Regions from separate parts of the Kitasatospora sp. NPDC051914 genome, predicted to be linked through region 3. Evidence: riboswitches for the same ligand, from Rfam matches in the RefSeq annotation. Region 3 holds a riboswitch; each other region holds the start of a gene.

Region 1 (9,982 bases), on a different contig from region 3:
GCCCGTAGACTCGGCGCCCATGGCACGGATCGTCATCATCGGCGCAGGCATGGCCGGGCTCGCCGCAGCGTCCAGGCTCGGGACCCTCGGGCACCGGGTGACGGTCTGCGAGGCCGCGCAGACGTACGGCGGCATGGTCGGCCGGTACGAGCGGGACGGCTTCGCCTTCGACACCGGGCCGGGCCTGCTCAACCTGCCGGCGGTCTACCGCGACCTGGCGCTGAAGACCGGCAGGGAGCCGCTGGAGGAGCTGGTCGACCTCGTCCCGGTGGACCCGGAGAGCCGGCACCTCTTCCCGGACGGCACCGATCTGGTGCTGCCCAACGCCTCCCGCGGCGGCGTCGCCAAGGCCCTGGACGAGGCCTTCGGCGCCGGCTCGGGCGAGCGCTGGGGCGAGGTGATGAACCGCGGCCGCGCCGTCTGGGAGGCCACCCGCCGCCCGCTGATGGAGGAGCCGCTGCCCGAGGGTCGCCTCACCGACCCGTACCCGCGGCCGCCGCGGCGCGGCCCCGCCAAGTGGCTGCCGCGCGGCTCGTACAGCCTCGCCGACGTGGCCCGGCGCGAACTCGGCGGCCACCCCGGGCTGACGGCGCTGCTCACCGAGTACGCCACCCGCTTCGGCCTGGACCTCGACGCCCCGGCGGGGGCGACCGTGCTGCCGTACATGGAGCAGTCCTTCGGCGTCTGGTACGTCCGCGGCGGCATCCGGGCGCTGGCCGACGCGGTGTTCCGCCGCTGCGAGCAGCGCCGGGTGGATTTCCGCTTCGGCACCCGGGTGGCCGAGGTGCTGACCGAGGACGGCCGGGCCTGCGGGGTGCTCACCGCCGACGGCGAGCGGATCGGGGCCGACCTGGTGCTCTCCTCCTCCGCCGACCCGGGCCTCGGGTGGGAGAAGCCGGGCAGCGGGCTCGGCCGGGTGACGGTGCTGCTGGCACTGCGCGGCGGACGGCCCGAGGGCACCGTGCACCGCACGGTGGTGCACGCCGCGGGCGCGAGCTGGGAGACGGACGCACTGATCCACGAGGAGAGCGTCCCCGAGGGCCCGACCGTGCAGGTGCTGCGGCCGGACGACCCGGCCCTGGTGCCGGACGCCGGGCACGAGGCGGTCACCCTCACCGTCACCTGCGGGGTGCGGGAGGGCGACGACCTGGACGCCTACGCGGGCCACCTGCTGGACCACCTCGCCGAGTCCGGGCTGGACCTGCGGGAACGGGTGCTGTGGCGGGAGGTGCGGTCCACCCCGTGGGTGCCCGTGCCCTCACTGGCGGGTGGCACCCTCAACCCGCCGAACGAGTCCGGCGTCCCGGGCCTGTACCGGATCGGCGGCGGCGCCCACCCCGGTGGCGGGCTCGCCCGGGTCGGCATGTCCGCCTCGATCACCGCCGGGCTGATCGGCCCGGCCTGACGCTCAGCCCTGCTGCTGGTAGTCCCAGGTCTGCTGCTGGTGGTGGCCCTGCTGCTGCGGGACGACCGGCTGCTGTTGCTGCTGCTGGTACTCCCAGCCCTGCTGGTAGTAGTAGCCCTGCTGCTGGGCCTGCTGCGCCTGCTGGGCGGCGAACTGCTGCGCGGCGTACGGGTCCTGCTGGTACTGGGCGTAGGCGGCCTGCTGGGCGTACTGGTCCTGCTGCTGGTACTGGGCGTGGGCGGCCTGCTGCTGCGCCGCCCACTGCTGGTCCCAGCCGTAGCCGTAGCCGGCCTGCTGCTGGCCGTACGCGTCCTGGTAGGCGGGCTGCTGCGGGACGGCCTGCTGGGTCCAGGCCTGCTGCTCCTGCTGGTGGTACACCTGCTGCTCGGCGTACACGCCGTCGTCGGCGATCTCCTCGACCTCGGCGTACGCGGCGCCCAGCAGGTCGGGCTCGACCGGGCCGACCTCACCGACGGTCGACGGCTCGGGCACGGCGACCGCCGCGGCACCGGCCGCACCGCCGGTGGCGGCGCCGAGCAGGGGGACACGGGCCAGCGGGCCGGGCAGCGTCCCGTCCGGCCGGCGCAGCGACCAGCCGGCGACGAAACCGCGCTTCACCGAGGTGGTGACGAAGAACTGGCCGGCCGCGAAGGCGGCCGCGCCGGCGCCGATGACCAGCACCGACTGCAGCCGCATGCCGGAGACCACGGTGAGGAAACCGGCCAGGGCGACACCGCGCCACACCACCGGGGCACGGTTCTGCAGCAGCAGCTCGGCGATCAGCCAGAGTGCGACGACCGCGAGGGCGGCGTACAGCAGCAGGTATCCGATGCCCATCCGCTACCTCCAGTCGTGCCCCGGCCGTGCGGCGACTGTACAGGCTCCGGGCGAACACCACCGCATCCGCGACAGCCCCGGATTCAGCGCTGGTGCAGGCCCAGGTTCTGGTAGATCTCCAGGGTCGAGGTGGAGTGGTTGAGGGTGATGAAGTGCAGGCCCGGAGCGCCCTCGGCGAGCAGCCGCTCGGACATCGCGGTGGCGTGCTCGATGCCCACCGCCCGCACCGCCTCCGGGTCGTCGGCGACGGCCAGGAAGCGCGCCTTCAGCTCCTCGGGGAAGTCCGAGCCGGACAGCTGCGGGAAGCGCTCCAGCTGCCGGATGTTGGTGACCGGCATGATCTCCGGGATGATCGGCGTCACGCAGCCGACCGCGGCGACCCGGTCGCGCAACCGCAGGTAGTCCTCCACCTCGAAGAACATCTGCGTGATCGCGTAGTCGGCGCCGGCCCGGCACTTGGCGACGAAGTGCCGGATGTCGTCGTCCCAGTTCTCCGAACGCGGGTGCATCTGCGGGAAGGCGGCCACGCCCACGCAGAAGTCGCCGATGCCCTTGATCAGCTCCACCAGCTCGTAGGCGTAGGTGACGCCGTCGGGGTGGCGGACCCACGCGCCCATCGGGTCGCCGGGCGGGTCGCCGCGCACGGCGAGGACGTTGCGCACGCCCGCGTCGGCGTACTGGCCGATGATGTTGCGCAGCTCGGCCACGGAGTGGTCGACGGCGGTCAGGTGCGCGACCGGCGTCAGCGTGGTCTCGGTGGCGATCCGGCCGACCATGTTGACCGTCCGGCCGCGCGAGGAGCCCCCGGCGCCGTAGGTCATGCAGACGAAGTTGGGGTCGAGCGCCTCGACGCGGCGGATCGCATCCCACAGGCGGCGCTCGGCGGCCTCGTTGCGCGGCGGCATGAACTCGAACGAGAACGACCGGTCGCCGGCCGCCAGCAGGTCCCGGACGGTCTGCGCGCGGTCGGTCCGGGTGGAGGGGATGCCGAGTGCCATGCTGGCAGGCTATCGGTCCGCCGCGGAGCGTGACCAAACGCAGTCCACTGAATGAGATACGCACGTGGGACACGGGGTGACGCAGGTCATCCGGCCGCAGCAGAGGCGGGGGCCGGCGCACCGATTCGGAGGCCCCACCGCCGCCGGATAGGCTGATTGTCAGCCCAGCGACCCGGAGTACACCGTGCCCTCCCCCACCAGCCTGCCGGCCAACCCGATCGACCGGGAGGCCGTGCGCGAGCGCGTCAACCACGCCCTCGCCGCGTTCATGGACGGCCGGAGCGCCCTGCTCGCCGGCATCTCCCCCCAGCTCGGGCCGGTCTCCGAAGCACTGCGCGACTTCCTCCTCGACGGCGGCAAGCGGCTGCGCCCCGCCTTCTGCTACTGGGGCTGGCGCGGAGCCGGCGGCCCCGCCGACCACCCCGGCATCGCCAACGCAGCCGCCGCCCTCGAACTCCTCCAGGCCAGCGCCCTCGTCCACGACGACCTGATGGACCGCAGCGACACCCGCCGCGGGCTGCCCTCCGTGCACCGCCGCTTCGAGGCCGTGCACCGCGAGCACGGCTGGCGCGGCGACCGCGAGCAGTACGGCGCCAGCGCGGCCGTGCTCCTCGGCGACCTGCTGCTCATCTGGTGCGACGAACTCTTCCAGTCCTCCGGGCTGCCCGACGAGGCCGTCCGCGCCGCCAAGCCCGTCTTCGACCTCATGCGGACCGAAGTGATGGTCGGCCAGTACCTCGACGTCCTGGAGCCCGTCGCCGGCGACTCCGCCGACGACGGCGCCCTCGACCGGGCGCAGACCGTCCTCCACTACAAGTCCGCGAAGTACACCATCGAACGGCCGCTGCAGACCGGCGCCCTGCTCGCCGGCGCCGGACCGGAACTCGTCGAGGCCTACAGCGCGTTCGGGCTGCCGCTCGGCGAGGCCTTCCAGCTCCGCGACGACCTCCTCGGCGTCTTCGGCGACCCCGCCGTCACCGGCAAGCCCGCCGGGGACGACCTCCGCGAGGGCAAGCGCACCCTCCTCGTCGCCCACGCCATGCGGGGCCTCTCCCCCGCCGACGCCCGGCACCTCGACGAACGCCTCGGCGCGGCCGACCTGGCCCCCGAGGAGATCCCCGTCCTGCGGGCGCTGGTGGAGCGCAGCGGAGCCGCCGACCGCGTCGAGGCGCGCATCGACGAACTCGTCCACCAGTCCCTCACCGCCCTCGACGCCGCCCCCCTCGCCGACGGCCCCGCCCGCCCCACCCTCCTCGCCCTCGCCGAAGCCGCCACCGTCCGGAAGCACTGACCCGGAGAGCTCGATCAGGGGCGCGGGGAACTGCGCAGTCCGGGCTGGGCCCACCGAGCCAGAACGGCAAACCACAAGAAGGGGCGCGGGGAACTGCGCAATTCGGATGCGGGTCGTCGTACGGAAACCGGCTCGGCCCGTACCGTCGTGATGCCCGCTCTCGGACTGCGCAGTTCCCCGCACCCCTGACGGGCCGGCTTGGCCCTCAGGCGTTGCGGAGGCGGCGGGCCAGGGAGGCGGCTGCTGCGCCCGGGTCTTCGGCGGCGGTGATGGCGCGGACGACGACGATCCGCCGGGCGCCGGCCGCGAGGACCTCGTCGAGGTTGGTCTCGTCGATGCCGCCGATGGCGAACCACGGACGGTCCGTCACGGCCTTGGCCGCGTAGGAGACCAGGCCGAGGCCGGGTGCGGGCCGGCCGGGCTTGGTGGGGGTGGGCCAGACCGGGCCGGTGCAGAAGTAGTCGACGCCCGGTTCGGCGATCGCGGCGTCGACCTCCGCCTCGGCGTGGCAGGACCGTCCGATCACGACCCCTTCACCGAGGATCGCGCGGGCGGCCGGCACCGGCAGGTCGTCCTGCCCGAGGTGCAGCACCTGCGGCCGTGCGGCGTGCGCGACGTCGGCCCGGTCGTTGACGGCGAAGAGCTTGCCGTGGCGGCGGGCGGCGTCGGCGAAGACCTCCAGGTACTCGAGTTCCTGGCGGGCCTCCAGACCCTTGTCGCGGAGCTGGACGATGTCCACGCCGCCCGCGAGCACCGCGTCGAGGAACGCGGGCAGGTCGCCCTGCTCGCGCCGGGCGTCGGTGCACAGGTACAGCCGGGCGTCCGCCAGGAGCTCGCGCGGGTCGGCCATCAGAGCGCCATCGCCTGGGCGCGGCGCTTGACCTCGGTGGCGCGGTTCTCGTGCAGGGCCTGGATGGGGCTGCCGGGCAGCGACGGGTCCTCGGTGAAGAGCCACTCGAGGATCTCCTCGTCGTTGAAGCCGGAGTCCCGCAGCACGGTCAGGGTGCCGACGAGGTGCTTCACCGGGCCGTCGGGGGTGATGAAGGCCGCGGGCACCTGCAGCGACTTGTTCTCCCCGCGGCGGACGGCCAGCAGGGTGTTGGACTTCACCATGTTGCGGACCTCGGTGACCTGCACCCCCCACAGCTCGGAGATGTCGGGCAGGTACATCCAGGCCGGGACCAGGGCGTCAATCTTGGGATCGATCTCACTCACGGCACCAGACTGCCACCTGCCGGGCCCCGCGTGCACGCAGCCCGCACCGGGCGCGGGTGACCGATGACGGATCGTGACCGGACGGCCGCCGGGCGTCGGGGGCCGGGCGCCGGGTCAGGCGGCGGCGGACTTGAGTTGCACCTCGGGGTCGGCCGCGCGGGCCGGGTCGAGCACGGTGCCCTTGTCGATGAGCCGCTTGGCCTGGTTGAGGTCGCGCGGCCGGTCGACGGCGAGCAGGGCGGTGAGGGCGCCGTCGCGCAGCCACAGCACCGACCAGGTGGGGTCGTCGGGCGTGCCGCGCCACAGGAGTTCGTCGGCGTCGCCGTGCCGCCCGGCGTACTGGACCATGCGGCCGAACTGCTCGGACCAGAAGTACGGCACCGGGTCGTACGCGGCGTCGGAACCGAGCAGCGAGGCGGCGGCCGCGGCTCCGGAGTGCAGGGCGTGGTCCCAGTGCTGGACGGTGAGCCGGGTGCCGGAGCGGGCGGAGGGGTAGGAGACGCAGTCGCCGGCGGCCCAGACGCCGGGGGCGGTGGTGCGCAGCCGTTCGTCGGCGAGGACGGCGCCGTTCGTGTCGAGGGCGACGCCGGAGCCGGCCAGCCAGCCGGTGGCGGGGCGGGCGCCGATGCCGACGACGACGTGGTCGGCCGGGACGTGGCTGCCGTCGGCGAGCAGCAGGCCGCCGGGCTCGACGGCGGCGACGCCGGTGCCGCAGCGCAGGTCGATGCCGGCGTCCGCGTACCAGCGGGCCATCAGCGCGCCGAGTTCGGCGGGCAGGGCGCCGGGCAGCGGGGCGGGCCCGGCCTCCACGACGGTGACGCGGCAGCCGAGCCGACGGGCGACGGTGGCGGTCTCGGCGCCGATCCAGCCGGCGCCGACCAGGGCGATCCGGGTGCCGGGGGTGAGGTCGGCGCGCAGCGCGAGGGCGTCGTCGACGGTGCGCAGCAGCCGGGCGCCGGCCGCGCCGGGCAGTTCGACGGCCTCGGCGCCGGTGGCAACGACCAGGGCGTCGTGGTCGAGCGGGCCGGCGTCTGTGTGCAGGACGCCCGGTTCGAGGCCGGTGGCGCGGCGGCCGAGGAGCAGCTCGACGCCGAGGTCCTCCCAGTCGATGTCGAAGGCGGTGCTGTCGGTCTTGCCGAGCAGGACGTCCTTGGACAGCGGCGGCCGGTCGTAGGGGCGGTGCGGCTCGTCGCCGACCAGGGCCACCCGGCCGCCGAATCCCCCCTGCCGCAGTGCGAGCGCGCACTGCGCGCCGGCCATGCCGGTGCCGACGACGACGACCCGGTCCGTGCTGTTCAGCTCTGCCACGGCGGCCACCCTATCGGCCGGGGTGTCCAGCCCGTGTACGCCCTTTCGGGGTGGGCGACACCCGGCGTTATGGTGGGTGCACACCACACGGGAGCCCGGTGCACCGGGCTGAGAGGCGGGCTGGAGCGGCCTGCGACCGTCCGAACCTGATCCGGGTCATGCCGGCGAAGGGAGAATCAGCGACGTGGCACGGTCCCATTCCGACGTGCTGGTGGTCGGCGGCGGCATCATCGGGCTCGGCGTCGCCTGGCGGGCGGCGCAGCGCGGCCTGTCGGTGGCGCTGGTCGATCCCGCCCCGGGCGGCGGTGCGGCGCAGGTCGCCGCGGGCATGCTGGCGCCGGTCACCGAGTTGCAGTACGGCGAGGAGCCGCTGCTGCGCCTGGGGATGGCGTCGAACGAGCGGTACGAGGCGTTCGCCGCCGAGCTGACCGAGGCGACGGGCCTGGACACCGGGTACCGGCGGACGGGCACGCTCGCGGTGGCGCTGGACGCGGACGACCGCGAGGAACTGCGCGAACTGCACGCCTTCCAGGGCCGGCTGGGCCTGGACTCGCAGTGGCTGACCGGGCGGGAGTGCCGCCGACTTGAGCCGATGCTGGCTCCGGGCGTCCGGGGCGGGCTGCTGGTCACCGGGGACCACCAGGTCGACGGCCGGCGCCTGGCCCGCGCCCTGGTCGCGGCCTGCGAGCGGGCCGGGGTGGTGCTGCACCGGGCGAGCGCCGGGGAACTGCTGGTCGAGGACGGCCGGGCGGCGGGCGTGCGCACCGACGGCGGCGAGGAGCTCGCGGGCGACAGGGTGGTGCTGGCGGCGGGCTGCCGCAGCCACCTGCTGCCGGGCCTGCCGGAGGGTGTGCTGCCGCCGGTCAGGCCGGTGAAGGGCCAGGTGCTGCGGCTGCACGTGCCGCCGGCGTACCGGCCGTTCCTGTCGCGCAACGTGCGGGCGGTGGTCCGCGGGCAGCACATCTACCTGGTGCCGCGGGCGGACGGCGAGCTGGTGATCGGCGCGACCAGCGAGGAGCAGGGCTTCGACACCACCGTCACCGCCGGCGGGGTCTACGAACTGCTGCGCGACGCACACGAGTTGGTACCCGGTCTGACCGAGCTTCCGCTGGTGGAGACCGGCGCCGGGTTGCGCCCGGGCTCGCCCGACAACGCGCCGCTGCTCGGCCCGACCGCGCTGCCGGGGCTGGTCGCCGCCACCGGGCACTACCGCAACGGGGTGCTGCTGACGCCGGTGACCGCCGACCTGCTCGGCGAGTACCTGGCCACCGGGAGCGTCCCCGGACTCGCCGCCCCCTTCTCCCCCGACCGTTTCCACTCGAAGGCCCTCGCATGCTGAACACCGAACCGGCGCCCGTCCCCCTGTCCGTCAACGGCGAGCCGCGCGAGCTGCCCGCGGGCACCACGCTGGCCCAGGTGGTGGCCGAGGTCAGCGCCGCGAACACCGGGGTGGCGGCCGCGGTCAACGAGGCCGTGGTGCCGCGCGGGGCCTGGCCGGCGACCGTGCTCGGCGCGGGCGACCGGGTGGAGATCCTCACCGCCGTCCAGGGAGGCTGACGATGGCCGACGACCTGCTCACCATCGCGGACACCACCTTCACCTCGCGCCTGATCATGGGCACCGGCGGCGCCCCCAGCCTGGACGTGCTGGAGCAGGCGCTGCAGGTCTCCGGCACCGAGCTGACCACGGTGGCGATGCGCCGGGTCAACGCCTCGACCCAGGGCTCGGTGCTGGACGTGCTGGCCCGCAACGCGATCCGGGTGCTGCCGAACACCGCGGGCTGCTTCACCGCCGGGGAGGCCGTGCTGACCGCCCGTCTGGCCCGGGAGGCGCTCGGCACGGACTGGGTGAAGCTCGAAGTGATCGCGGACGAGCGGACGTTGCTCCCCGACCCGATCGAACTCCTGGACGCCGCCGAGACGCTGGTCGACGACGGCTTCACCGTGCTCCCGTACACCAATGACGACCCGGTGCTGGCGCGGAAGCTGGAGGACGTCGGCTGCGCGGCGATCATGCCGCTGGGCTCGCCGATCGGCTCGGGCCTCGGCATCCGCAACCCGCACAACTTCCAGCTGATCGTGGAGAGTGCGGGCGTGCCGGTGATCCTCGACGCCGGCGCGGGCACCGCCTCGGACGTGGCGCTGGCGATGGAACTCGGCTGCTCCGCGGTGATGCTGGCCTCGGCGGTGACGCGGGCTCAGGACCCGGTGCTGATGGCGGACGCCATGCGGCGCGCCGCGGAGGCCGGGCGCCTGGCCTACCGCGCGGGCCGCATCCCGCGCCGCTTCCACGCCGAGGCGTCCTCCCAGATGGCCGGCCGCGCCCACCTCGACACCCGCGAGCACCCGGCGTTCTAACGCTCCGGGGCACCCCGCGCCCCCGGGGGCGCCACCGCATGTCTCAACATCGGCACAACCCGGCCCGGGGCCGCGCCGTCCCGAGCCGAGGGTCACCCCTGCGCCCTACACTCCTCGGGTGGACATGACGCTCGACGACCCCCTGATCGGTGCCCTGCTCGACGGCCGGTACCGGGTGGATCGCCGCATTGCCGTCGGGGGCATGGCCACCGTGTACCGCGGCACGGACACCCGGCTGGACCGGGTCGTCGCGCTGAAGGTCATGCACCCCGCGCTGGCCGCCGACGGCGGCAACGAGTTCACCGGCCGGTTCATCCGCGAGGCGAAGGCGGTCGCCCGCCTCTCCCACCCGAACGTGGTGAACGTCTTCGACCAGGGCGCCGACGGCCGGGCGGTCTTCCTGGCGATGGAGTACGTGCCCGGGCGGACGCTGCGCGACCTGCTGCGCGACCGCGGGGCGCTGTCGGCGCGGGCCGCCCTGGACATCCTGGAGCCGGTGCTGGCCGCGCTGGGCGCCGCCCACCGGGCCGGCCTGGTGCACCGGGACGTCAAGCCGGAGAACGTGCTGATC
Region 2 (9,982 bases), on a different contig from region 3:
GGCGCACGTCCGAGGATCTTCCGCGCCCCTCCCTCGTCTCGAACCGCCCGCGCCCCGTGCGTCCACGGCGGTCCTGATCCCCACGGTCGCGGAGAGGAACGAGCACCCATGCGTCGGATGCAGTTGCGGTGGCCCGGAAGCCGCCGGCGGGAGCAGGGCGCGCTGCTGTTGGCGGCGCTGGAGGCGGCGGACCGCGGCTGGCCGGTGGTGCCCGGCGCGCGCGCCGTCCGGGGGATGTTCGGCCCGTGCTCCTGCGGGGAGCCGCGCTGTCCGCTGGCCGGCGCGCACCCGCACGACCCTCCGCTCGCGGCGGCCACCACCGACGGCCGGATGGTGCAGTGGTGGTGGGAGCACCGGGCGCCCGGCTCGCCGGTGCTGGCCGCCACCGGCGGCACGGTGTGCGCGGTGAGCCTGCCGACCGCCGCGGGGGAGCGCGTGCTGCGGTACTTCGCCGAGCTGGGCGTGCCCGTGGGCCCCGTCCTGGCCACCCCGTCGCGGTACGCGCTGCTGGTGGCGCCGTTCACGCTGGAGGAGCTGGGCGGGCTGCTCGCCGAGCGGCCCTGGGTGCCCGGCTCGCTGCGCTACCACGGCACCGGCGGGTACGTGCTGCTGCCGCCCTCGCAGACCGGCTCCGGCGGAGTGCACTGGGTGTCACCGCCGGCCGCGGACGGGCTGTGGCTGCCTCAGGTCGGCACCCTGCTGGAGGGGTTGATCGCGGCGAGCGTGGCCGAGCCGGACGGCAGCCGGCTGGCGTACTGAGCGGCGGCTCCCACCCGGGGCGGGGCCGGCGGCAGGGGCTCCGCGGGCCGACGACACGGGCTCCGCGGGAATGGAAAATCCGGTCGCTGGCGACGGGGGATGCACCAGCGACCGGACTGTTTAAACAGTAACAAAGATCCGGCGGGGAGCCAATTTGTCCGCCCATGGCCGACCTGGCATTTTCGTCCCGCCGCCAGAAATGTGACCGGAGTCACATTCCCCGTCAGTTCAGGGTGATCTGACGGCTCACCAGGTTGGCCCGGGCCCGGCGCTCCTCCGCGCTCAGCGGGGTGGTCTCGGCCAGCGCCTCGGCCAGTCGCCCGGCGAACTCGGCGGCCGGCTTCTCGCAGTCCGCCGCGGTGAACTCCAGCGGCAGGTCCCACACCGGCACGGTCAGGCCGTGCGCACGGAACGAGCCGACCAGCTTGGTGCCCTCGCCCAGCGAGGTCCGGTCGGCCGCGGCCAGCCGCGCCAGCGCGTCCAGCAGCTTCTCCTCCGGCACCGTCATGACCCAGCGCAGGTGGTTCTTGTCCGGGGTGCCGCACCAGTAGGCGGCGTCCACGCCGGCGACCTTCTCGGTCGGGATCGCCGAGGCGTTGGCGCGCTCCAGGGAGGCCGCGACCTCGCCGGTCGCGGACTCGGCGTCCTCCAGCCAGAACTCGAAGCCGGTGTGCACGGCCGGGGTGAACTCGGCCGAGGTGTCCAGCAGGTCCTGCAGGCGGCGGCCGCCCGGCACCGTCCGGCGGGACGGCACCGGAGTGCCCGGCTCGGTGGCCAGCGCCAGCTCCAGGGCGTCCGCCAGGTCCCGGCTCAGGTCGCCCGATCCCGACTGGGTCTGCAGGCCGAGCAGGATCGACCCGTCGGCGCGCCGCAGCGCCGGCCAGGCCAGCGGCAGCACGGTCGCCAGCGTCACCGACGGCACCTCGCCGACCGCGCCGTCGGTCACCCCGGCGGCCAGCGCCAGCGGCACCGTCGCGGCCGGCACCAGCTCGCGCAGCGCGACCCAGTCCGCCTCGCCCGGCAGGCCCTCGAACGGGCGGTGCACCAGCTCCTGCACCGCGTGCGCGGCCTCCCGGCCGTGGCAGGCCTTGTACCGGCGGCCGGAGCCGCAGGGGCACTTCTCGCGCGCGCCGACGACCGGGATCTCGCCGGTGGCGGTGGCGGTGCTGGTCTGCGACGAGGACTTTGCGGCCTTCTTGGCCATGGTTTCGGCTCCCGGGTACGGCGACAGTGCACCCGCAGCCTACTGAGGTTCGTGCCGCGCCCCGGTGCGGACGCACCCCCGCGCCCGACCGGCCGCAGCGCCGCCCCGCCCCGCACGCCCCGCGCCGGCCCGTTGCCGCGCCGCCGCTATGCCGCCGGTTCGTCCCGCTTGTCCGGCCGCAGCGCCAGGGCGGCCCAGACCGTGACCTCGCCGGGCGCGTCGCGGACGCCCCAGGCACTGGCCAGCTTGCCGACGATGCTCAGCCCGCGGCCGCCGCGGGCGGTCAACGAAGGGCTGGCGGGCAACGGCCGGGTGCTCGCCCCGCCGTCGGTGACCTCTACCGTGAGGCCGTCCGCATGCGTCCACCAGCGGACCAGGATTCCGTCCTGACCGGGTTCGCCCGGACGTTCCCTGGTGCCGTTCCCGGACACCGTGACCGACCGGGTGAGCAGTGCGTCGACCATGCCGGCCGCCGTCCGATCGCCGAGTTCCTCCAGCTTTCCCAGCGGCCGTGCGTATCGACAGGAATTGCTCAGCAGTTCGGAGAGGATCAACACCGCGTCGTCGATGACCGTGTCCGGTATCGAGCGATCGCCGAGCTCGCTGCGCATCCTCCGCCGTGCCGCTCCGACGCCTGCCGGACCGTGCGGCACCGCCATGGTCGACGAAGTCGGCCCTACCTTTTCGGGCACAGCACGCGCCACCATCAACGCCACCCCCGGGACCTCCTTCAGCGTCTGCCGAGGGATGGATGCCCCTGGAGAATGCGTCGGAAACAGCCGCGGGGCGATCACTCGCGGACATTTCAAGAGGCCGCGACGCACGGTATTCAACCTCTGATAAACCGCTTACGGTCCGTTGTGAAAGTCTTAGGAATTGAGCGTTCTCTGAGCATCCGTCAGCAGTTTGCGCTCCCCCGTGCGCGCTCCTTGCACTCCGATCCGCCGGGGTCGCGCGCTCAGCGGCCGAGCTGCGCCAGCACCTCGCGCGGGCGGTTGGTGATCAGCGCCTCCACGCCCAGCTCCACGCAGAGCTCGACGTCGGCCGGTTCGTCCACCGTCCAGACGTGCACCCGGTGCCCGGCCCGGCGCAGCGCCGTCACCAGCCCGGGGTTGCGCCGCACCAGCTCGATGCCGGGCCCGGCGATGCCGGCCCCGCCGGGCAGCGCACGGGTGCGGCCCAGCACCGGCAGCCGCCGCTCCAGCAGGTACACCGTCGGCACCGCGGGCACCGCACGGCGGATCCGGTGCAGCGACAGCTCGGAGAAGCTCATGATCCGGACGGTGGACTCCTCCGGGGTGCGCGGCAGCAGCCCGAAGCGGTCCAGCAGCCGCACCAGCTCGGCCTCCGTCCGGCCCGCGTGGCGGGTGGGGTGCTTGGTCTCGATCGCCAGCTCCACCGGGCGGCCGGCCTCGGCCACCAGCTCCAGCAGCCCCTCCAGGGTGAGGATCGAGCTCGGCCGCGGCGTGCCGGGCGAGTGCCAGGAGCCGAAGTCCAGCTCGGAGAGCTGGGCCAGGGTCATGGCGGAGACCACGCCCCGGCCGTCCGAGGTGCGCTGCACGGTGCGGTCGTGGACGCACACCAGCCGGCCGTCGGCGGTCAGCCGGACGTCGCACTCCAGCCCGTCCGCGCCGTCCTCCAGCGCCCGGGCGTACGCCTCCAGGGTGTGCTCGGGCAGCGCGGCGGAGGAGCCCCGGTGGGCGATGACCTTGACCGCCCGGCGGTCCCGGGCCTGGCCGCCGGCGGCCGGGGCGGCCTGACGGAGTTTCTGAGTGTCCACATCAACACCCTACGAGTGGTCCGATGTCGGGACGGATTCGCCACGGAAAACCCGCGGTGAACAGCTCCGTCCGGCGCCCCGGCGGGGCTGCGCGGGTCAGGCCGCGGTGCGGTCCGTCCGGCGCGAGGTGAGCAGTGCCAGGGCCCAGGTTGCCAGGGCCGGCACCAGGAAGCCGAACAGCGAGGCCGAGGTCCACGGCTGCGGGGTGAAGTGCAGCGCCGACTGCAGGTCCTTCCAGAAGCCGGTCCACCAGTCCGCGATGCCGGTCGGCGCGATGAACTGGTAGGTGGCGAAGCCCAGCGCCCACGGCAGCAGCATCGGCCACCGGGACGGCGCGTCCTGCGAGGTGTTCCAGCCGTACCGGCCGGCGCCGAGGAAGTAGTCCACCGCCAGCACCGCCAGCAGCGGCACGAACACCGCGCCGATCAGGTACAGGAAGTTCGCGTAGGTGGCGTAGAACTCGCCCTCCTGGATGCGCAGCGCCAGCAGCGTCACCAGGACGCCGATGCCGCCGGTGAGCAGGCGCCGGTCCACCTTGGGCAGCAGGTTGTGGACGGACATCGCGGTCGAGTACACGTTCGCGAAGGACTGGTCGGTCTCCCGGATCACCAGCACCAGGAGGAACACCCAGCCGGCCGCGACGCCGGTGAACGAGGAGAAGATCTTCGAGGTGTCGCCGCCCGACTGCAGCAGCGCGATCAGGCCGAGGATGTAGCACCAGGCCTGCGCCAGCGAGTAGCCGGCGAAGGTGCCCCAGTACGCCGAACCGGGGGTGCGGGCGTGCCGGGTGTAGTCGGCGGCCAGCGGCACGAAGGAGATCGACACCGCGATGATCGCGTCCGTCGCGGACAGGAAGCCGTCCCAGTTGCCCGCACCCGGGTCCGGGAAGCCCTGCCGGCCCAGCTGGACGGTGAAGTACACCATCGCCACGCCGACCGCGACCGCCACGTACTTGCGCAGCACCGCGATCGAGCCCAGCGGCCAGATGGTCAGCACCGTGGTCAGCACGCCGGCCAGCAGCACGAACAGCCAGCGCCAGCCCTGGGTGCCGGCCACGGTCTGCGCGCCGCCCGCGATCACGATCAGCTCGAAGACGCCCCAGCCGATGCACTGCAGGATGTTCAGCACCGTCGGGACGTAGGAGAGGCGGGTGCCGAACAGGCCGCGCAGCATCGCCATGGCCGGCGCGCCGGTGCGGGCGCCGATCAGCGCCGCGACGCCCAGCATCGCCGTACCGATCACCGTGCCCGCGACGATCGCGGTCACCGCGGCGGCGAAGGAGAGTTCGTGGCCGGGGAGGCCGAGCACGGTGACCGCGCTCTGGAAGCCGATCAGGCTGACGCCGAGATTGGCCCACAGCGCGAACTGGGCGCGGAAGTCGAGCGTCCGCGGAGGGGCGGTGTCCAGGACGAGCGGCGCCTCGACGCGCCGACCGGCCTCGACACCGGGAACAGGGGCAGGCGAAACAGCCGTCATGGCCGATACTCCCTACGCCGGCATTACCCGGACAGGTTCAGGCGGTCAGCGCCCCCTCGTCCGGCCCGGAACGGACCCGGCCGGTCGATCGGCGCACTCTCAGCCTGGAAGGTCCAAGCTCCCGCGTGTTCAGATTGGGACGACAGGCTAGCCGGACCCGCCGGGAACGCCAAGGCCCGGAGGTTTCCGTTCCGTATCGCGGGACCGCGGGCCGACATCCGCGCGCCGCCGCCGTGCGGATCCGCTCCGGTGCAGGTCGGAGGCATCCTGTCAGGGACGCCTAAGGATTCTTAGACGTTCTTCAGGGGGCTCCTTACGGCAACCGAATCCGACATGCGAAACACTGTGGGCCAAGGTCCTGTCAGCTATGGAGGTCGTCCTTGAGCACCGAGCACGCGAGTGGATCCACCGGGCCGCAGGAGGCGCAGCAGCAGCCCTCCGGCGAGCCCCGTACGGTGGTTCCGGCTCCCGACACCGCGGCGGCCGACGTGCCGCAGCCGGTCGTTGAGTCCGCGCCGACGCTCGCCCTCAGCAAGCTGAGCGAGCCGGCCCCGGCCGCGCCGTCCCCGTACATCGACGCGCCGCCGGCCGCCCCCGCGGCCCCCGCTTACATCGACGCCCCGCCGCCCGCGGCCCCGGCCGCGCCGTCCCCGTACATCGACGCCCCGCCGCCCGTGGTGGCGCCCCCCGTCCAGCCGCAGCCGGCCAACCCCTACGCGGCTCCGCCCGTCGCCTCCACCGACCCGTACGGCACGCCCTCGGCCCCGCCGCCGGCGCCGCCGATGCCCACCGGAGAGGTGCACCACCCCTTCGGCGCAGGCCACCCGGTCGGCGGCTGGGGGCACCCGGCGGGCGGCCCCGGCACTCCCGGTGCGGGCAACCCGGGCGAGCCCGGCGGCCCCGGCCACCCGTACGCCTCGGCCGGCAGCCAGCCCCCGCGCCGCAAGCGCGGCGGGATGGTCGCGCTGATCGCCGCGGTCGCCCTGGTGGCGGGCGTGGCCGGCGGCGCCATCGGTGCCGCCGTCACCGGCGACGACAGCTCCGGCGGCACCAGCCGCACCAGCACCACGGTCAGCGTCAGCGACAGCCGCAAGGTCACCGACCGCGCACCGGACTCGGTCGCCGGCATCGCCGCCAAGGCGCTGCCCAGCACCGTCACCATCAAGGCGCAGGGCTCGCAGGAGTCCGGCACCGGCACCGGCTTCGTCTTCGACACCGAGGGCCACATCCTCACCAACAACCACGTGGTCGCCCCGGCAGCCAGTGGCGGCAAGCTCACCGTCAAGTTCTCCGACGGCTCGTCCTACACCGCCTCGGTGGTCGGCCGCGCCCAGGGCTACGACGTGGCCGTGATCAAGCTCGACAACCCGCCGAAGGACAAGCTCAACCCGCTGCCGCTCGGCGACTCCGACAAGGTCGCGGTCGGCGACGCCACCATCGCCATCGGTGCCCCGTACGGCCTCGAAGGCACCGTCACCACCGGCATCATCAGCGCCAAGGACCGCCCGGTCGCCTCCGGCGACGAGACGGGTGCCCAGGCCTCCTACATGAACGCCCTGCAGACCGACGCCTCGATCAACCCCGGCAACTCCGGCGGCCCCCTGCTCAACGCCTCCGGCGCGGTGATCGGCATCAACTCGGCGATCCAGTCCAACACCAGCGGCTCCGGCCGGGCCGGCTCGATCGGCCTCGGCTTCGCGATCCCGATCAACCAGGCCAAGTGGGTCGCCGAGACGCTCATCAAGGACGGCCAGCCGGTCTACGCCATCCTCGGCGTGCTCCGCAACGACGACTACAAGGGCGACGGCGCCCAGATCCAGACCGCCGCCGTCCAGGGCACCCCGGCCGTCACCCCCGGCGGCCCCGCCGACCAGGCCGGCCTCAAGGCCGGCGACGTCATCACCAAGCTGGGCGGCATCCCGATCGACAGCGGCCCGACCCTGGTCTCCGAGATCTGGACGCACAAGCCCGGCGAGAAGGTCGAGGTCGAGTACACCCGCGACGGCAAGGCCGCCAAGACCACCGTCACCCTCGGCGAGCGCAAGGGTGACAACTGACCGCGTCCCGGAAACGGAGTGCACCGAACCCGCTCCGACCCGTTAGGCTGACCTCCGCCAGGAGGGTTGCCCGAGCGGCCTAAGGGAACAGTCTTGAAAACTGTCGTGGCCTCTGGTCACCGTGGGTTCAAATCCCACACCCTCCGCGCAGGTGGGTGAAACTGCCTGATCAGGGCGGGTGCCGTCAGCAAACCGGCACCCGCCCTTCGCGTTTCCCGTCCCGGACCGTCCCACTCGTGCACCCCTCCTGATCAGGGCGTGTGGAACACCCGTGGAACGGATTCGGCGTCCGACGAGCCGGGCCCTCGCCGTTGAGGAAGCGCTCGATCACGGCGTTGGCCTGCTCTTCCCGGCCATTGATCTGCCGGGACTGTTGCGGACCGTCACGGCGCAGTTCTGCCCGATCGAGCTGTCGTACGTCAGGAACGCGGTGCCATCCGCGAGCGACATCGAGTCGACGACGTGGTAACCCGAACCGCAGACCCCGTTGTAGTCGGTGGCCTGTGCCACCGAGGGGCGGCGACCACGGCGCCGGCGGTGGCGACCACTGCGACGCCCACGCGGGCGGGAGTCTGCTTGATGCTCCGCTGCACGAGCGTCGACGCTCCGCACGTGACGGTGGATCAGGTAGTGGGTGGTCGTGCGCGATCCCGCGCTATTACGGCGGTGTTGTCGCGGTCTTCGCCGAAGCCCGGCTCCGGTACGCCGGTACGCGCACCGGCGACCGGTTGCCACGTGGGTGAGGCTCAGCAGTCCTCGGCGAACCTCACCGAGGCGTTCTCGTTGTACGTGTTGACCAGGTTCGCGGCATTGCGGTAGTTGAACATGTCCATCGGGCCGCTGTAGTTCGAGTTGTAGTACACCCGGACCGTCATGCACACGTTGGAGACAGCCGATGCGGCGTTGTTCTTGACGTGCTGGCCCCGGCCGTTGCCGGGGCTGGTGAAGGTGTACCCGGCGAGGTCGCGAATGTTCGTCGACACCGCCAAGTGGGAGCCCTGCTGGTTCGAGTTGTAGAAGAGGCAGAATTTGCCGTCCGGGCAGTCGCTGACGGCGGCCTGCGCGGAGGTGGCGAGGGTGGGGACGAGCAGGGCAGCGCCCAGGGCTGCTGCGGCGAGCTTGAGGGTGCGCTTCATTTCTTTGATCCTCTCTTCATGGGACGTTCCGGGCGTGTGTGCAATCCCCTCGGCGTACCTGGGAAGGGCGGGCGCGCCCGGACGCGAAAAAGTGTCAGCCCACTACTTCACTGATCGCGCAGCACGGCGTCGGCCTTGGCGAGTTGCTCGGTCTTCGCCGCGAGCACCGCCGTGAATTCGGCTTGTTGCCGTGCGATCAATTCCTTCTGCAAGGAAACCTCGACCGCGAACCAGGTGCCGATCAGATCCACTTGCTGCTTGCAGATCACGTCAGCCGTCGCCACCTGGAGCTCCAGCGGTGTGGGTGAGTCCCCCAGGAAGCGCCGGTCGCCGATGGCATCCATCGGATTGGGGTAGGAGTAACCCCTGTTCTTCATGCAGCCGGACCACGCCTCGAATGCCTGCGTGACCTGCGCCGCCGACATGCTGGCCTTGAAAGTCTGGAAGTTGGCCTGCTGGGCCACGCTGCTCGGGCCCAGTTCCCCCGCACCGGCCAGGCCGCGCTTCGCCTCCTCGTAACAGCCGCCGGGTGGTACCGGTACGCCGTTGACCTGGAGGTTCGTTTCGTCCGCACCGGTCTTCCCCGGGAGGTGCCCGGTGAGCACCTGCTGCTGCGCGGCGGAGAACTGCGGCGGGCGGACCGGGTGGGTGCGCGGGTCGCGGTCGCCGAGGTGGTAGCCGTTTGCCGCCGCCTCGGCCCGGTCCGTCACGCCGTACCGGCGGTCCATGAACGTGCGCGGTCCGGTCGGCGGGCCGGCGGGGCTGATGGCGTAGTCGAGACCGAACCGCTGCATGCACGCCTTGCGCAGCACGGCTCCCGCCCTGGTCAGCTTCTCCGCCTCCGCCTCGGAGAAGAGATACGGCTCGATGGGAAGATGCGGACCGGCACTCGCCGGGAGTGCGGACGGCGACTGCGTGGTCGGCACCGCCTCTGCGGCTGGCTGCCCGGATGACGAACAACCGGCCAGGGCAAGGCACATGAGCCCGGCCAGCCCGGCCAGCCCGGCCAGCCCTACCCGCACACCTCTGCCGGTCAGTCGCTGATGCACGGCGGAACTCATACGCCGGCAGCCCCGATCGCGGTCACCGTCGGACCGGTGGCCACGTGCTTGCACATCTTCCGCATCTCGTCCTGCATCCTCTTCCGGTCCGTTGGCAGTGGGCCGCCGGGTGAGCCCTCACCCTGGACCATCGTGGTGCGCGGACGTATCGCGGCGGTCTCGTGCGCGTAGCACCCGGCGACGCCGGCCGGGAGCCTCGGCGCCCGGGTCAGTCCTGCCGGGCGAGCCGGATCACCGCGTTGCACCTGAACCAAGGACAAGCGCCGGCGCACGGTACCGCTGGCTCTCGGCGTACCGGCACTCCGAAGACCAGGACACCGCCGACACCCCCGCCGACCGGCCGACCGCACCCGCCCGGCCATCGACAGAGCCGCCAGCTCGGATGGGTCTTGGCAAGGCACGGCGTCAAGCTGAACAGCCCTCCCTCACCAAGTGCCGAGCTTGGTGCGTCACCGGGGCTTTGAGCCACGGGCCATTGTCGCGAGGAGTGACATCCATGACGGCTGGAG
Region 3 (9,982 bases):
CTTCAGTCATGAACCGGGCCGGACACGACGATGGCTGTCCGTCAGCCGAGCAGGAGTTCAGCTGCCGGGGTGTGGTTTCCGGTTGCCGAGGCCCGGGCCATCGCCGAGGCTGCCGTCCCCGGGGCGGTGCCGGGCGGCACGACCAGCAGCAGGAAGTGGTCCTGGAAGCCCCGTGTGAGGCTGATCGTCGCATCGCTGCCGGCGAACCAGTTGATCCGGACCGCCAAGCCGTTCGCCACGACGGACTGGGGCACGCCGTCCCAGGCCGAGGTGTCGAGGCCGGCCCGGATGATGCGTCCGAGGTGGGCGCCGAGCGCGGTGATCAGGTCCGGCAGCTCGGCGAGGACGTGGTTCGAGCGGGGCCACCAGGCGCCGTCGAAGACGCCCTCCCGCGACATGGTCGGTTCCAGTACCAGGCGCGGCAGCAGCGGGACACCGGGCACCGACCACGGTTCGGGAGAGGGGGGCTCAGGGAGGGGGATCGGCATCATGAGGGGGCCGCCCGTCCGGTCCACGAGGGACCAATCATGACCCAGGGCGACGCCGGCGCTGATGCCGGTGTGCGGAATGTCCTCGGTTGTCTCCCACGGTACTCCGCAGCGGTCTTCCCCGGGCCGCCCGCCACAGGAGTAGCCTCGAAGACATCCAGGGCATCCCGCATTCCGGTATCCGTTCCGGCTTCGTTCTGGGTGAATGACAGCCCGGCGGCCCCGAACGGGCAGCCGGAGACGGGAACGGTGGACACCGTGACCACTCACCCCTCGCAGTCGGCACGGCTCGGCCACGGCCTCACGGTCGCCGACGCCATGGATCCCTGCGAATACCAGATAACCGATGACAGCACCGTCGACCAGGCCAACGACATCTTCCGCAGCGCCCACGTGGAGTACCTGCTCGTCCGCGACCACAACGGCCGGTGCGAAGGACTGGTCACCCGCACCGGACTCCACCCCTTCCTGACCCGCTCCTGGTACACCGAGCGAACCGCGATCAGCACCACCACGCACCAGCGCGGACCGTTCACGTGGCCGACCATGGGCTTGGCCCTGGCCGCGATCGCGATGCGGATCAAGCACCTGACGGTCTGGCCCGTCGTCGACGAGGACGGCTACCTCCTCGGCGTGCTCACAGCGGACCGCGTCACCGGCCTCCTCGCCACCACGCCCGTGTGACCCGTCGCGCTGGGCCGAAGCGCTGTCCTGGGAGCCCCCTCCGCCTCCCAGGACAGCGCGGTCCGCCGTCAGTCCGCCAGCGGCAGGTAGACCCGGTTGCCCTGGGCGGCGAACTCCTCCGACTTGGCCTTCATGCCCTCTACGGCCTCCGCGTCGTACTCGGGCTCAGGGGCACCATCGCCGTACTTCTCCGTGATGGTTCGACTGATCTTCATCGAGCAGAACTTCGGACCGCACATGGAACAGAAGTGCGCGGTCTTGGCCGGCTCGGCGGGCAGCGTCTCGTCGTGGAAGTCGCGGGCGGTCTCCGGGTCGAGGGCCAGGTTGAACTGGTCCTCCCAGCGGAACTCGAAGCGCGCGTCGGAGAGCGCGTCGTCCCAGGCCTGGGCGCCGGGGTGGCCCTTGGCGAGGTCGGCGGCGTGGGCGGCGATCTTGTAGGTGATGACGCCGGTCTTGACGTCGTCCCGGTTGGGCAGACCCAGGTGCTCCTTGGGCGTGACGTAGCAGAGCATGGCGGTGCCCCACCAGGCGATCATCGCGGCGCCGATGCCCGAGGTGATGTGGTCGTAGCCGGGGGCGACGTCCGTGGTGAGCGGGCCGAGGGTGTAGAAGGGCGCCTCGTCGCAGATCTCCTTCTGGAGGTCCATGTTCTCCTTGATCTTGTGCATCGGGACGTGGCCCGGGCCCTCGATCATCACCTGGACGTTGCGCTCGCGGGCGATCCGGCCGAGCTCGCCGAGCGTCTGCAGCTCCGCGAACTGGGCCTCGTCGTTGGCGTCCGCGATCGACCCCGGGCGCAGGCCGTCACCGAGCGAGAAGGTGACGTCGTACGCGGCGAGGATGTCGCAGAGCTCCTCGAAGTTGGTGTAGAGGAAGTTCTCCTCGTGGTGCGCCAGGCACCAGGCGGCCATGATCGAGCCGCCGCGGGAGACGATGCCGGTCTTGCGGCGGGCGGTCAGCGGCACGTAGCGCAGCAGCACGCCGGCGTGGACGGTCATGTAGTCGACGCCCTGCTCGCACTGCTCGATGATCGTATCGCGGTAGACCTCCCAGCTGAGGTCCTCGGCCCGGCCGTCGACCTTCTCCAGTGCCTGGTACAGCGGCACGGTGCCGATCGGCACGGGGGAGTTGCGCAGGATCCACTCGCGGGTGGTGTGGATGTTGCGGCCGGTCGAGAGGTCCATGACGGTGTCGGCGCCCCAGCGGGTCGCCCAGGTCATCTTCTCGACCTCCTCCTCGATGGAGGAGGTGACGGCGGAGTTGCCGATGTTGGCGTTGATCTTCACCAGGAAGTTGGTGCCGATGATCGCCGGCTCGACCTCGGGGTGGTTCACGTTGACCGGGATGACGGCCCGGCCGCGGGCCACCTCGTCGCGGACGAACTCCGGGGCCAGGCCCTCGCGGAGGGCCACGAACTCCATCTCGGGGGTGATCACGCCCTGCTTGGCGTAGGCGAGCTGGGTGACGGCGGTGCCGGCCCGGCCGCGCAGCGGGCGGCGGGGGCGGCCGGGGAAGACCGCGTCGAGGTTGCGGAGGTTCCCGCCGCGCGGCGAGGTGTGCTTGATGCCGTCGTCCTCGGGGCGGGCCTCGCGGCCCTCGTACTCCTCGACGTCGCCGCGCTGGCGGATCCAGGGGTCGCGCAGGGCGGGCAGGCCGCGCCGCACGTCGGCCTCGTAGGACGGGTCGGTGTACGGGCCGGAGGTGTCGTACAGCGGGACGGTGCGGCCGTTGGTGAGGAGGACCTCGCGGTACGGGACGCGGAGGTCGGGACGGCTTCCCTCGCGGTGGGCCTTGCGCCAGGCCGGGGTGGGGTAGCCGGTGGACGCGCTGCTGACGCCCCGGCCGGAGGCAGACTGCGGCTGTGCTTCAAAGATGGTCATCAGACCCTCTACTCCCTACGCCGGCATTACCCGGTCAGGTTCCTGCGGTCGGCGCAGCGGTCGGTTCGCACACATGCGATCCGTTCAGCGCCCTCTCAGCCCGGTGCTCCGAGCTCCCGTTGGTTGCGGGCGGGTGCCCGCAACAAGACGTCAACACCGTAGCGGCCGCATCCGGGCAGGTCCAGACGGGTTCCGGCCAGTGGACCGGCGCGGCAGACTGGCCGGCATGGTGGGCAGCACGGGGCGGGTGACCGGCCGGATCGGGCCGGGACTGGTCGGCGGGGTGATGGTGTACGTCCGCGAGCGGAACGGCACGGAGGCGTTCCCGGCCAAGGGCTTGGCGGCCGCCGAGGCGGCCCGCGCGCTGGGCCTGGCCGAGGCCGAGGCGATCAAGGCGCGGGCGGCGGCCCTCGCCGAGAACCAGGAGGCCGTGGTCGCCCAGCAGTTGGCGGAGAACTGGCCGGACATCGTCCGGGCCGGCGCGGAGGCCCTCGGGAACGTCGAGCACATGGTGGTGCTGAACGGCGCGAACGGCATGGCGGACATGCTCGCCAAGGCGCTCACCATGGGCGGTACGGGCCTGGGCCTGGCCCGGCAGCTGCTCGCGGCGACGCAGCCGCAGCAGCGGCCCGCCGCCGAGCCGACGGCGGCGGGCCGGGTGAGCCACCCGATCCCCGTCCAGGAGGGCTCCGACGACTAGGGATTGCACCGCGACGGCCCGCCGACCGCGCAGTGCGGTCGGCGGGCCGTCGGCTTCGGGCCGGGTGGTCTCCCCGTCGGGGGTGAAGCCGGTGTCGTAGTTGATGCCCCTGGCGCGCACGGTGCCTCCCCCGGTGGGTGTTTCGGGCCTGCGAGGGCCTGCGGGTTCCTGTGGGCCTGCAATCCCTGTACGGGGGAGGTCACTCGGACTCGGCGATGACCTGCTCGGCGATCCGCCCGGCGAAGACGTTGCCTCCGAGGATGCCCACGGCGATCGCGGCCACCAGGAAGACGGTGCCGAGCCAGACCATGGTCTCCACCGGCACGGTGTAGGCGCCGACCACCCGGGCGACGCACTCGGCGACCAGTGCGGAGCCCCAGACCAGCGAGAAGTTGCGCTCCTGCTTGCGGAAGGCAGCGGAGCCGGCGGCCAGGCGCTCCCAGGCGGCGGCCCGGGCGGCGATGCCCTTGACGACGAAGGGCTTGAGGCCGGCGGTCATCAGCGGCTTCCCGGCGAAGGCGGAGACGATGACCGAGAGGCCGATGACGCTGCTGATCGCACCGTCCTTGGCGAGCATCAGCCGCGGGTCGCCGCTGATCGCGGAGAGCGTGATGCCGACGGTGTTGACCACCAGCATCACCAGGGCCAGCCCGTTGAGGCTGCGGTTGCGGAGCAGTCCGGCGACGGTGCGGACGGCCGGGACGGCGCTGCTGACGCCCAGCGAGGCGACCAGGCCGAGGCCGAGCAGGCCGTGCGCCGCGTAGTAGACGCCGAGCGGCACGGCGACGTCGACCAGCAGGGGCTTGAAGGCGTCGAGCCTCGACGCGCCCGCCCCGGCCTGCCCGTTCTGCCCGGTCTGCTCGATCGTCGCGCTGCTGGTGATGGTGGCCATGGTGTCCGCTCCCCGTGTCGGTGGTGCCCGTTCTCCCGATGCATCGAGAATCTCGCGGCGGGGGTACCGCCCGGCAGTGTCGGCCGCACCGGGATCCGCATGACGGATGTCACGGCCCGGGCCCAGCACGAAGGTCGGGGGTGATCACCGGTCCGGGCTGAGTACGGGTACTCAGGCCGCGGGCGTCCGGCGCCCGGCAGCATGGTGGCATGGACCTTCGAATTCCGAGCGTGGGCATCACCGCGGTGGGCTCCGGCCTGCCGGCCCGGGTGCTGACGTCGCAGCAGCTCCAGGACGAGGTGGTGGCGGGCAGCGGACTCCGGCTCCCCGAGCGGATGTTCGAGAAGGCCACCGGTATCGCCACCCGGCGGTTCGCCGCCGACGACGAGTACGCCTCCACGCTGGCACTGGCCGCCGCACGCAACGCCCTCGGCAACGCCGGGTACGACCCGCTCGACATCGACCTGCTGGTGTACGCCTCGGCCACCCGGGACGTCTGCGAGCCGGCCACCGCCCACCTGGTGCAGGCCGAACTCGGCTCCCGCGCCCACGCCTTCGACGTCTCCAACGCCTGCAACAGCTTCATCAACGGCATCGACGTGGCCCGCGCGATGATCCTCGCCGGACGGGCCCGCCGGACGCTGGTCGTCACCGGCGAGACCCCGAGCCGGGCGATGCGCCGCGACCCGTCCGGGCTCGCCGACTTCCGGGACGGCTTCGCCGGCTACACCTTCGGCGACGCGGGCGCGGCCGTGGTCGTCGAACCGGTCGAGCGCGGCGGCATCCTGGACGTGGAGACCGAGACCGCCTCCGAGCACTGGGCGGTCGGCGGCATACCCGGCGGCGGCTCGCGGCACCCGCGCGGCGACGAGTACAGCTACTTCCGGGGCGGCGGCAAGGAGTTGAGGGGCGTCTTCGAGAAGATCGGCGGCGACATCCTGACCCGGGTCGCGGCCCGCACCGGGCTCGGCTGGGACGCGTACGCCCGGGTGCTGGTGCACCAGGTGACCGTGCCCTACCTGGAGCGCTTCGTGGAGCTCACCGGGGTGCCGCAGGAGAAGCTGGTGCTCACCGTGCCGGAGCTGGGCAACGTCGCCAGCGCCACCCTCGGTGTCCAGCTCGACCGCATCCACGGCGGGCTGCGCTCCGGCGACAAGGTGCTGATGGTCGGCCTCGGCGGCGGCGTCAGCCTGATGACCATGGTGTGGGAGGTGCCGTGACCGCGCTCTGGGTGATCGTGCCCGCCTACCGCGAGGAGGCCCGGATCGGCGAGACCCTGCGGGCGCTGGCCGCCCAGCGGGACACCGACTTCACCCTGCTGGTGGTCGACAACGCCTCCGACGACCGGACGGCCGCCGTCGTCGAGGAGTTCGCCGCGAACGCGCCGTTCCCCGTCCGGGTGCTGGTCGAGCCGGAGAAGGGGGTCGGCTGCGCCGTCGACACCGGCTTCCGGCACGCGATCGCCCACGGCGCCGACCTGCTGGCCCGCACCGACGCCGACTGCCTGCCCGAACCCGGCTGGACGGCCGCCGCCCGCGCCGGGCTGCTCGCCTCCCGCGGCCTGGTCTGCGGCCACATCACCGCCCGCCGCGACGAGCACGGGCCGGTCGGCCGCCGGCTGTTCCGCACCCTGGTGGTGCTCGGCGCCTTCTTCGGCCGGATCCGCCCCGCACACCACCGCCGGCACGGCTTCCTGGTGCCGTACCGGATGCATGCCGGCAACAACATGGCGATCACCGCCGACCTGTACGAGGCGGTCGGCGGCATGCCGCGCCGGCCCTCGCCCACCGACCGGACGTTCATCAACCGCGTCCGCCGCCACACCACGGCCATCGTGCAGCGCCGCGACATGGTGGTGCAGAACTCCACCCGCCGCATCCGCGCCTACGGCGTCGTCGGCACCGCCCGCTGGTACCTGGACCGCGGCAGCGGCGGCCGCGGCGTCGACCCCCGATGAAGGAGCCGGACGTGCTCGACCACCTCACCCGCGTCCTGCGGGACGGCGCCGACCGGCCCGCCGTCCTCGGCTGCACCCGCAGCGGAGCCGTCCGGGTCCGCGCCCGCTGCGGCGAGATCGCCGACCTCGCCGACGCGTACGCCGCCGCACTCCACCACGGTCACGGGCTCGCCGCCGGGGACACCCTCGGCGTCGCCGTCCGGCCCGGCCCGCGCGCGCTCGCCCTGATGCTCGCCGCCCACCGGCTCGGCCTGCGGGCCGCCGTCCTCGACCCCTCGGCCGGCCCGGACGTGCTGCTCGCCCGCCTGGAACTCGCCCGCCCGGCCCTGGTCGTCGCGGACGCCGCCGCCCAGGCCGTGGCCGGCTGGGCCCGCGGCCTCGCCCGCCGCGCCTCGCTGGAACTGCCCCGTCTCGACGCGCTCGGCCCGGTCGCCACCGCAGGACCGCGCCGCCCCGGCTGCGCCCCCGCCCTGCGCACCCCCGGCGGCCGCCCGCCCGCGCCCTACGACGGCGACGGCGACGCGGTGATCGTCTTCACCTCCGGCACCACCTCCGCCCCGCGCGCCGTGGTGCACACCCGCGCCTCGGTCGCCGCCGGGATGCGGGCGGTCGCCGGGCTGGTCCGCCCGCAGGCCGGGCAGGCCGTGCTCGGCGGCACCTTCTTCGTCCTCGTCCCCTCGCTGGCGGCCGGCGCCACCGTCGCCCTGCCCGCCCGCTCGCCCAAGGTGCTCGGCCGGCAGGTCCGCCGCCTCGCCCCCGCCGAGACCTATCTGACACCGCCCCAGCTGCGCGGCCTCGACCAACTCACCGGCCGGGTCTGGACGGGCTCCGCGCCGGCCTCCGCCGGACTGCTGCGCCGTGCCAAGCAGGCCGGCGCCACCGAGGCCTGGGGCGTGTACGCGCTCACCGAGCTGTTCCCGGCCGCGGCCGTCGAGGAGGCCGACAAGTCCGCCTTCGACGCCGACGGCGACCTGCTCGGCCACCCGCTGCCCGGCGTCACCGCCCGGCTCGCCGACGGCGGCGAACTGCTCCTCGCCGGAGCCGCCGCCCGCGACCGCTACCTCGGCGAACGCCCCGACCCGTGGGTGCGCACCGGCGACCGCGCGAGCCTCGACCCGGACGGCCGGATCGTCCTCGCCGGCCGCTGCAAGGACATGGTGCTGCGCCGCGCCGAGAACATCTACCCGGGCCTGTACGAGCCCTCCCTGCACCTGCCGGACGTCGAACTCGCCCTGCTGGTGGGCGTGCCCGCAGGGGACGGCGACGAACGCCTGGTCGCCCTCGTCCAGCCGCGCCGCGGCGCCGACCGGCACCGGCTGCGCGCCGACCTCGAACGCCCGCTGGCCCGGATGGGCAGCGCCCGCCCGGACGCCGTCCTGCTCGGCGATATCCCGCTGGCCGGCCGCTCCCGCAAGCCCGACCGGGCCGCCGCCGCCCGGCTCTGCGCCCGCGAGCTCGCCCGGTGAGCGCGGACCGCACGGCCGTTCCGGCGCGCGCCCACCGCACCGCCCGGCGGCTCGACCGGCGGGTCTACCTGGCCTCCCACCCGGTGCTGTTCGCACTGCTCGCCGCCACCCGCCGGCGGCCGGTCGTCCGCCTCGGCAGCACCGTGCTGGTGCACGGCGCCGAGGCGTACCGCGAGGTGCTCACCCGCGTCCCGCTGGACCGCACCGCCGAGGGCACCACCGGCGGGGCCGCCGCCCGGCGCACCGACGGCGGACTGCTCTTCGACCAGGACGGCGGCGAGCACCGCGCCGCCCGTCGCGACCTCACCGAACTCCTCGGCGCCCACGGCACCGAAAAGCTGCGCCCGGTGTGGCAGAGCGTCCTCGACCGCCGGCTCGCCGGACTCACCGGCACCGTCGACCTGGTGGACGTCGTCCGGGAGCTCGCCGGGGCCACCGCCGCCGCCCTCACCGGCAGCACCGCCGAACCGGCGGAACTCGCCCGCGCCTGCGCGGAGGCCGCCGCCGAGGCCGCCCGGGAGCACCTGCCCGGCCTGCCCCGGCGCACCTCCACGACGGCCGCCGAACACCTCACCTCCCTGCTGCCGGGCGGCCGGGACGCCATGCTCGCGGTCGCCGCCGTCAACACCACGATCGCCGCCCTCCCGCGGGCCGCCGCCTGGTGCGCCCGGGCCGGCCTGTGGAGCGACGTCTCCCCCGAACTCGCCGCCGAACTGCTCCGGTTGACCGCACCCTCGCCGATCCTGCCGCGGGTCGCCGCCGACGACGCAACGGCGGCCGGCTGCCCAATCGGCCGCGGCGACCGGCTGGTGCTGGTCGCCCGGCACGCCGCCGGCGCCCACCGCAGCGGGCCCGCCGACCCGCAGGCCGCCCAGGCGGTCTTCGGCGCCGGCCCGCACGCCTGCCCCGGCGCCCGCCTCGCCCGCGCCCAGCTCACCGACTTCCTGGCCGCGCTGGCCCCGCACCGGCCGGTGGTCGTCCGGGCCTCCGTGGACCGCCGTGCCGCCCTCCCCGGCTACTCCTCGCTGCTCGTACGGAAGGGCTGATCCGCATGCTCCGCATCGCGATCACCGGCGCCAGCGGTTTCTGCGGCTCGCACCTCGCCGAGGCCGCGGCCGCCGCCGGCGCAGAGGTGCGCTGCCTGGGCCGCCGACCGGGCCCGGTCGGCACCCACGTCCGCTGGGACGCCGCCGCCGAGGACCCCGACCTGCGCGGCGCCGACCTGGTGGTGCACTGCGCCGCCGCCGTCGGCGACCACCCGCCGGGCTCCCCCGCCGAGGCCGAGCAGCACGCCGTCAACGTCGACGGCACCGCCCGGCTGCTGGCGGCCGCGGCGGGCACACCGGTGGTCCTCGTCTCCAGCGCCAGCGTCTACGACCCGCGCGCCGACCGCAGCCTGGTCCGCGAGGACCACCCGACCGGCGGCGGCCACCGCAATGCGTACGGCCGCACCAAGGCCGCCGCGGACCGGCTCGCCCTGCAGGCGGGTGCGGTGGTGCTGCGGCCGCGCGCCGTCTACGGCCCCGGCGACCCGCACCTGATGCCGCGTCTGCTGGAACGCGTCCGCCACGGCCTCCTGTTGCTGCCCGGCCCCGACGTTCCGCTCAGCCTGACGGCCGTACAGAACCTCGCCGAGGCCTGCCTGGCCGCCGCCGAGTGGCCACCCGGCGCGTACAACATCACCGACGCGGAGCCGTACCGGCGGGACACCGCCGTCCGAACGGTGCTCGCCGCCCAGGGCGTTCGCGTCCGGATCGGCCATGTGTCGGTCGCCGTCGCCGAGTTCGCGGCCCGCCGCGGCCTGCTGCCCGGCCTCACCCCGTACGCCGTCGACCAGCTCGCCCGACCCGTCGTCCTGGACACCACCAGGGCCACCGACCAGGGCTTTCGACCACGCTGGGCGTTGACCTCTGCA

What was found. A riboswitch is a leader RNA that binds a small molecule or an ion and turns the genes downstream of it on or off. The one in region 3 is predicted to bind thiamine pyrophosphate.
Region 1: another riboswitch for thiamine pyrophosphate. It lies ahead of thiO (glycine oxidase ThiO); the one in region 3 lies ahead of thiC (phosphomethylpyrimidine synthase ThiC).
Region 2: another riboswitch for thiamine pyrophosphate. It lies ahead of AB0M03_RS16825 (cytosine permease); the one in region 3 lies ahead of thiC (phosphomethylpyrimidine synthase ThiC).

Annotation. Positions count from the first base shown of each region.
Region 1 covers NZ_JBFAXX010000007.1:119,586-129,567, reverse strand. Annotated here, with positions in the region: gene AB0M03_RS07290 (NAD(P)/FAD-dependent oxidoreductase) at 20-1,405, shown strand; gene AB0M03_RS07285 (hypothetical protein) at 1,409-2,242, opposite strand; gene metF (methylenetetrahydrofolate reductase [NAD(P)H]) at 2,326-3,240, opposite strand; gene AB0M03_RS07275 (polyprenyl synthetase family protein) at 3,425-4,531, shown strand; gene thiE (thiamine phosphate synthase) at 4,737-5,381, opposite strand; gene AB0M03_RS07265 (Rv2175c family DNA-binding protein) at 5,381-5,746, opposite strand; gene AB0M03_RS07260 (FAD-dependent oxidoreductase) at 5,861-7,006, opposite strand; TPP riboswitch at 7,132-7,244, shown strand; gene thiO (glycine oxidase ThiO) at 7,239-8,393, shown strand; gene thiS (sulfur carrier protein ThiS) at 8,387-8,611, shown strand; gene AB0M03_RS07245 (thiazole synthase) at 8,614-9,411, shown strand; gene pknB (Stk1 family PASTA domain-containing Ser/Thr kinase) at 9,536-9,982, shown strand, end outside.
Region 2 covers NZ_JBFAXX010000022.1:94,781-104,762, reverse strand. Annotated here, with positions in the region: gene AB0M03_RS16845 (bifunctional DNA primase/polymerase) at 109-759, shown strand; gene AB0M03_RS16840 (DUF5926 family protein) at 983-1,963, opposite strand; gene AB0M03_RS16835 (ATP-binding protein) at 2,110-2,574, opposite strand; gene AB0M03_RS16830 (glycerophosphodiester phosphodiesterase family protein) at 2,922-3,668, opposite strand; gene AB0M03_RS16825 (cytosine permease) at 3,840-5,219, opposite strand; TPP riboswitch at 5,212-5,354, opposite strand; gene AB0M03_RS16820 (trypsin-like peptidase domain-containing protein) at 5,600-7,276, shown strand; tRNA gene AB0M03_RS16815 (tRNA-Ser) at 7,337-7,422, shown strand; partial or broken gene AB0M03_RS16810 (spore-associated protein A) at 7,640-7,783, opposite strand; gene AB0M03_RS16805 (peptidase inhibitor family I36 protein) at 8,023-8,412, opposite strand; gene AB0M03_RS16800 (hypothetical protein) at 8,520-9,461, opposite strand.
Region 3 covers NZ_JBFAXX010000041.1:58,985-68,966, reverse strand. Annotated here, with positions in the region: gene AB0M03_RS25545 (hypothetical protein) at 1-10, opposite strand, end outside; gene AB0M03_RS25540 (DUF5994 family protein) at 42-443, opposite strand; gene AB0M03_RS25535 (CBS domain-containing protein) at 747-1,172, shown strand; gene thiC (phosphomethylpyrimidine synthase ThiC) at 1,241-3,052, opposite strand; TPP riboswitch at 3,048-3,180, opposite strand; partial or broken gene AB0M03_RS25525 (flotillin domain-containing protein) at 3,381-3,752, shown strand; gene AB0M03_RS25520 (VC0807 family protein) at 3,952-4,644, opposite strand; gene AB0M03_RS25515 (ketoacyl-ACP synthase III) at 4,854-5,864, shown strand; gene AB0M03_RS25510 (glycosyltransferase family A protein) at 5,861-6,601, shown strand; gene AB0M03_RS25505 (class I adenylate-forming enzyme family protein) at 6,613-8,067, shown strand; gene AB0M03_RS25500 (cytochrome P450) at 8,064-9,113, shown strand; gene AB0M03_RS25495 (NAD(P)-dependent oxidoreductase) at 9,119-9,982, shown strand, end outside.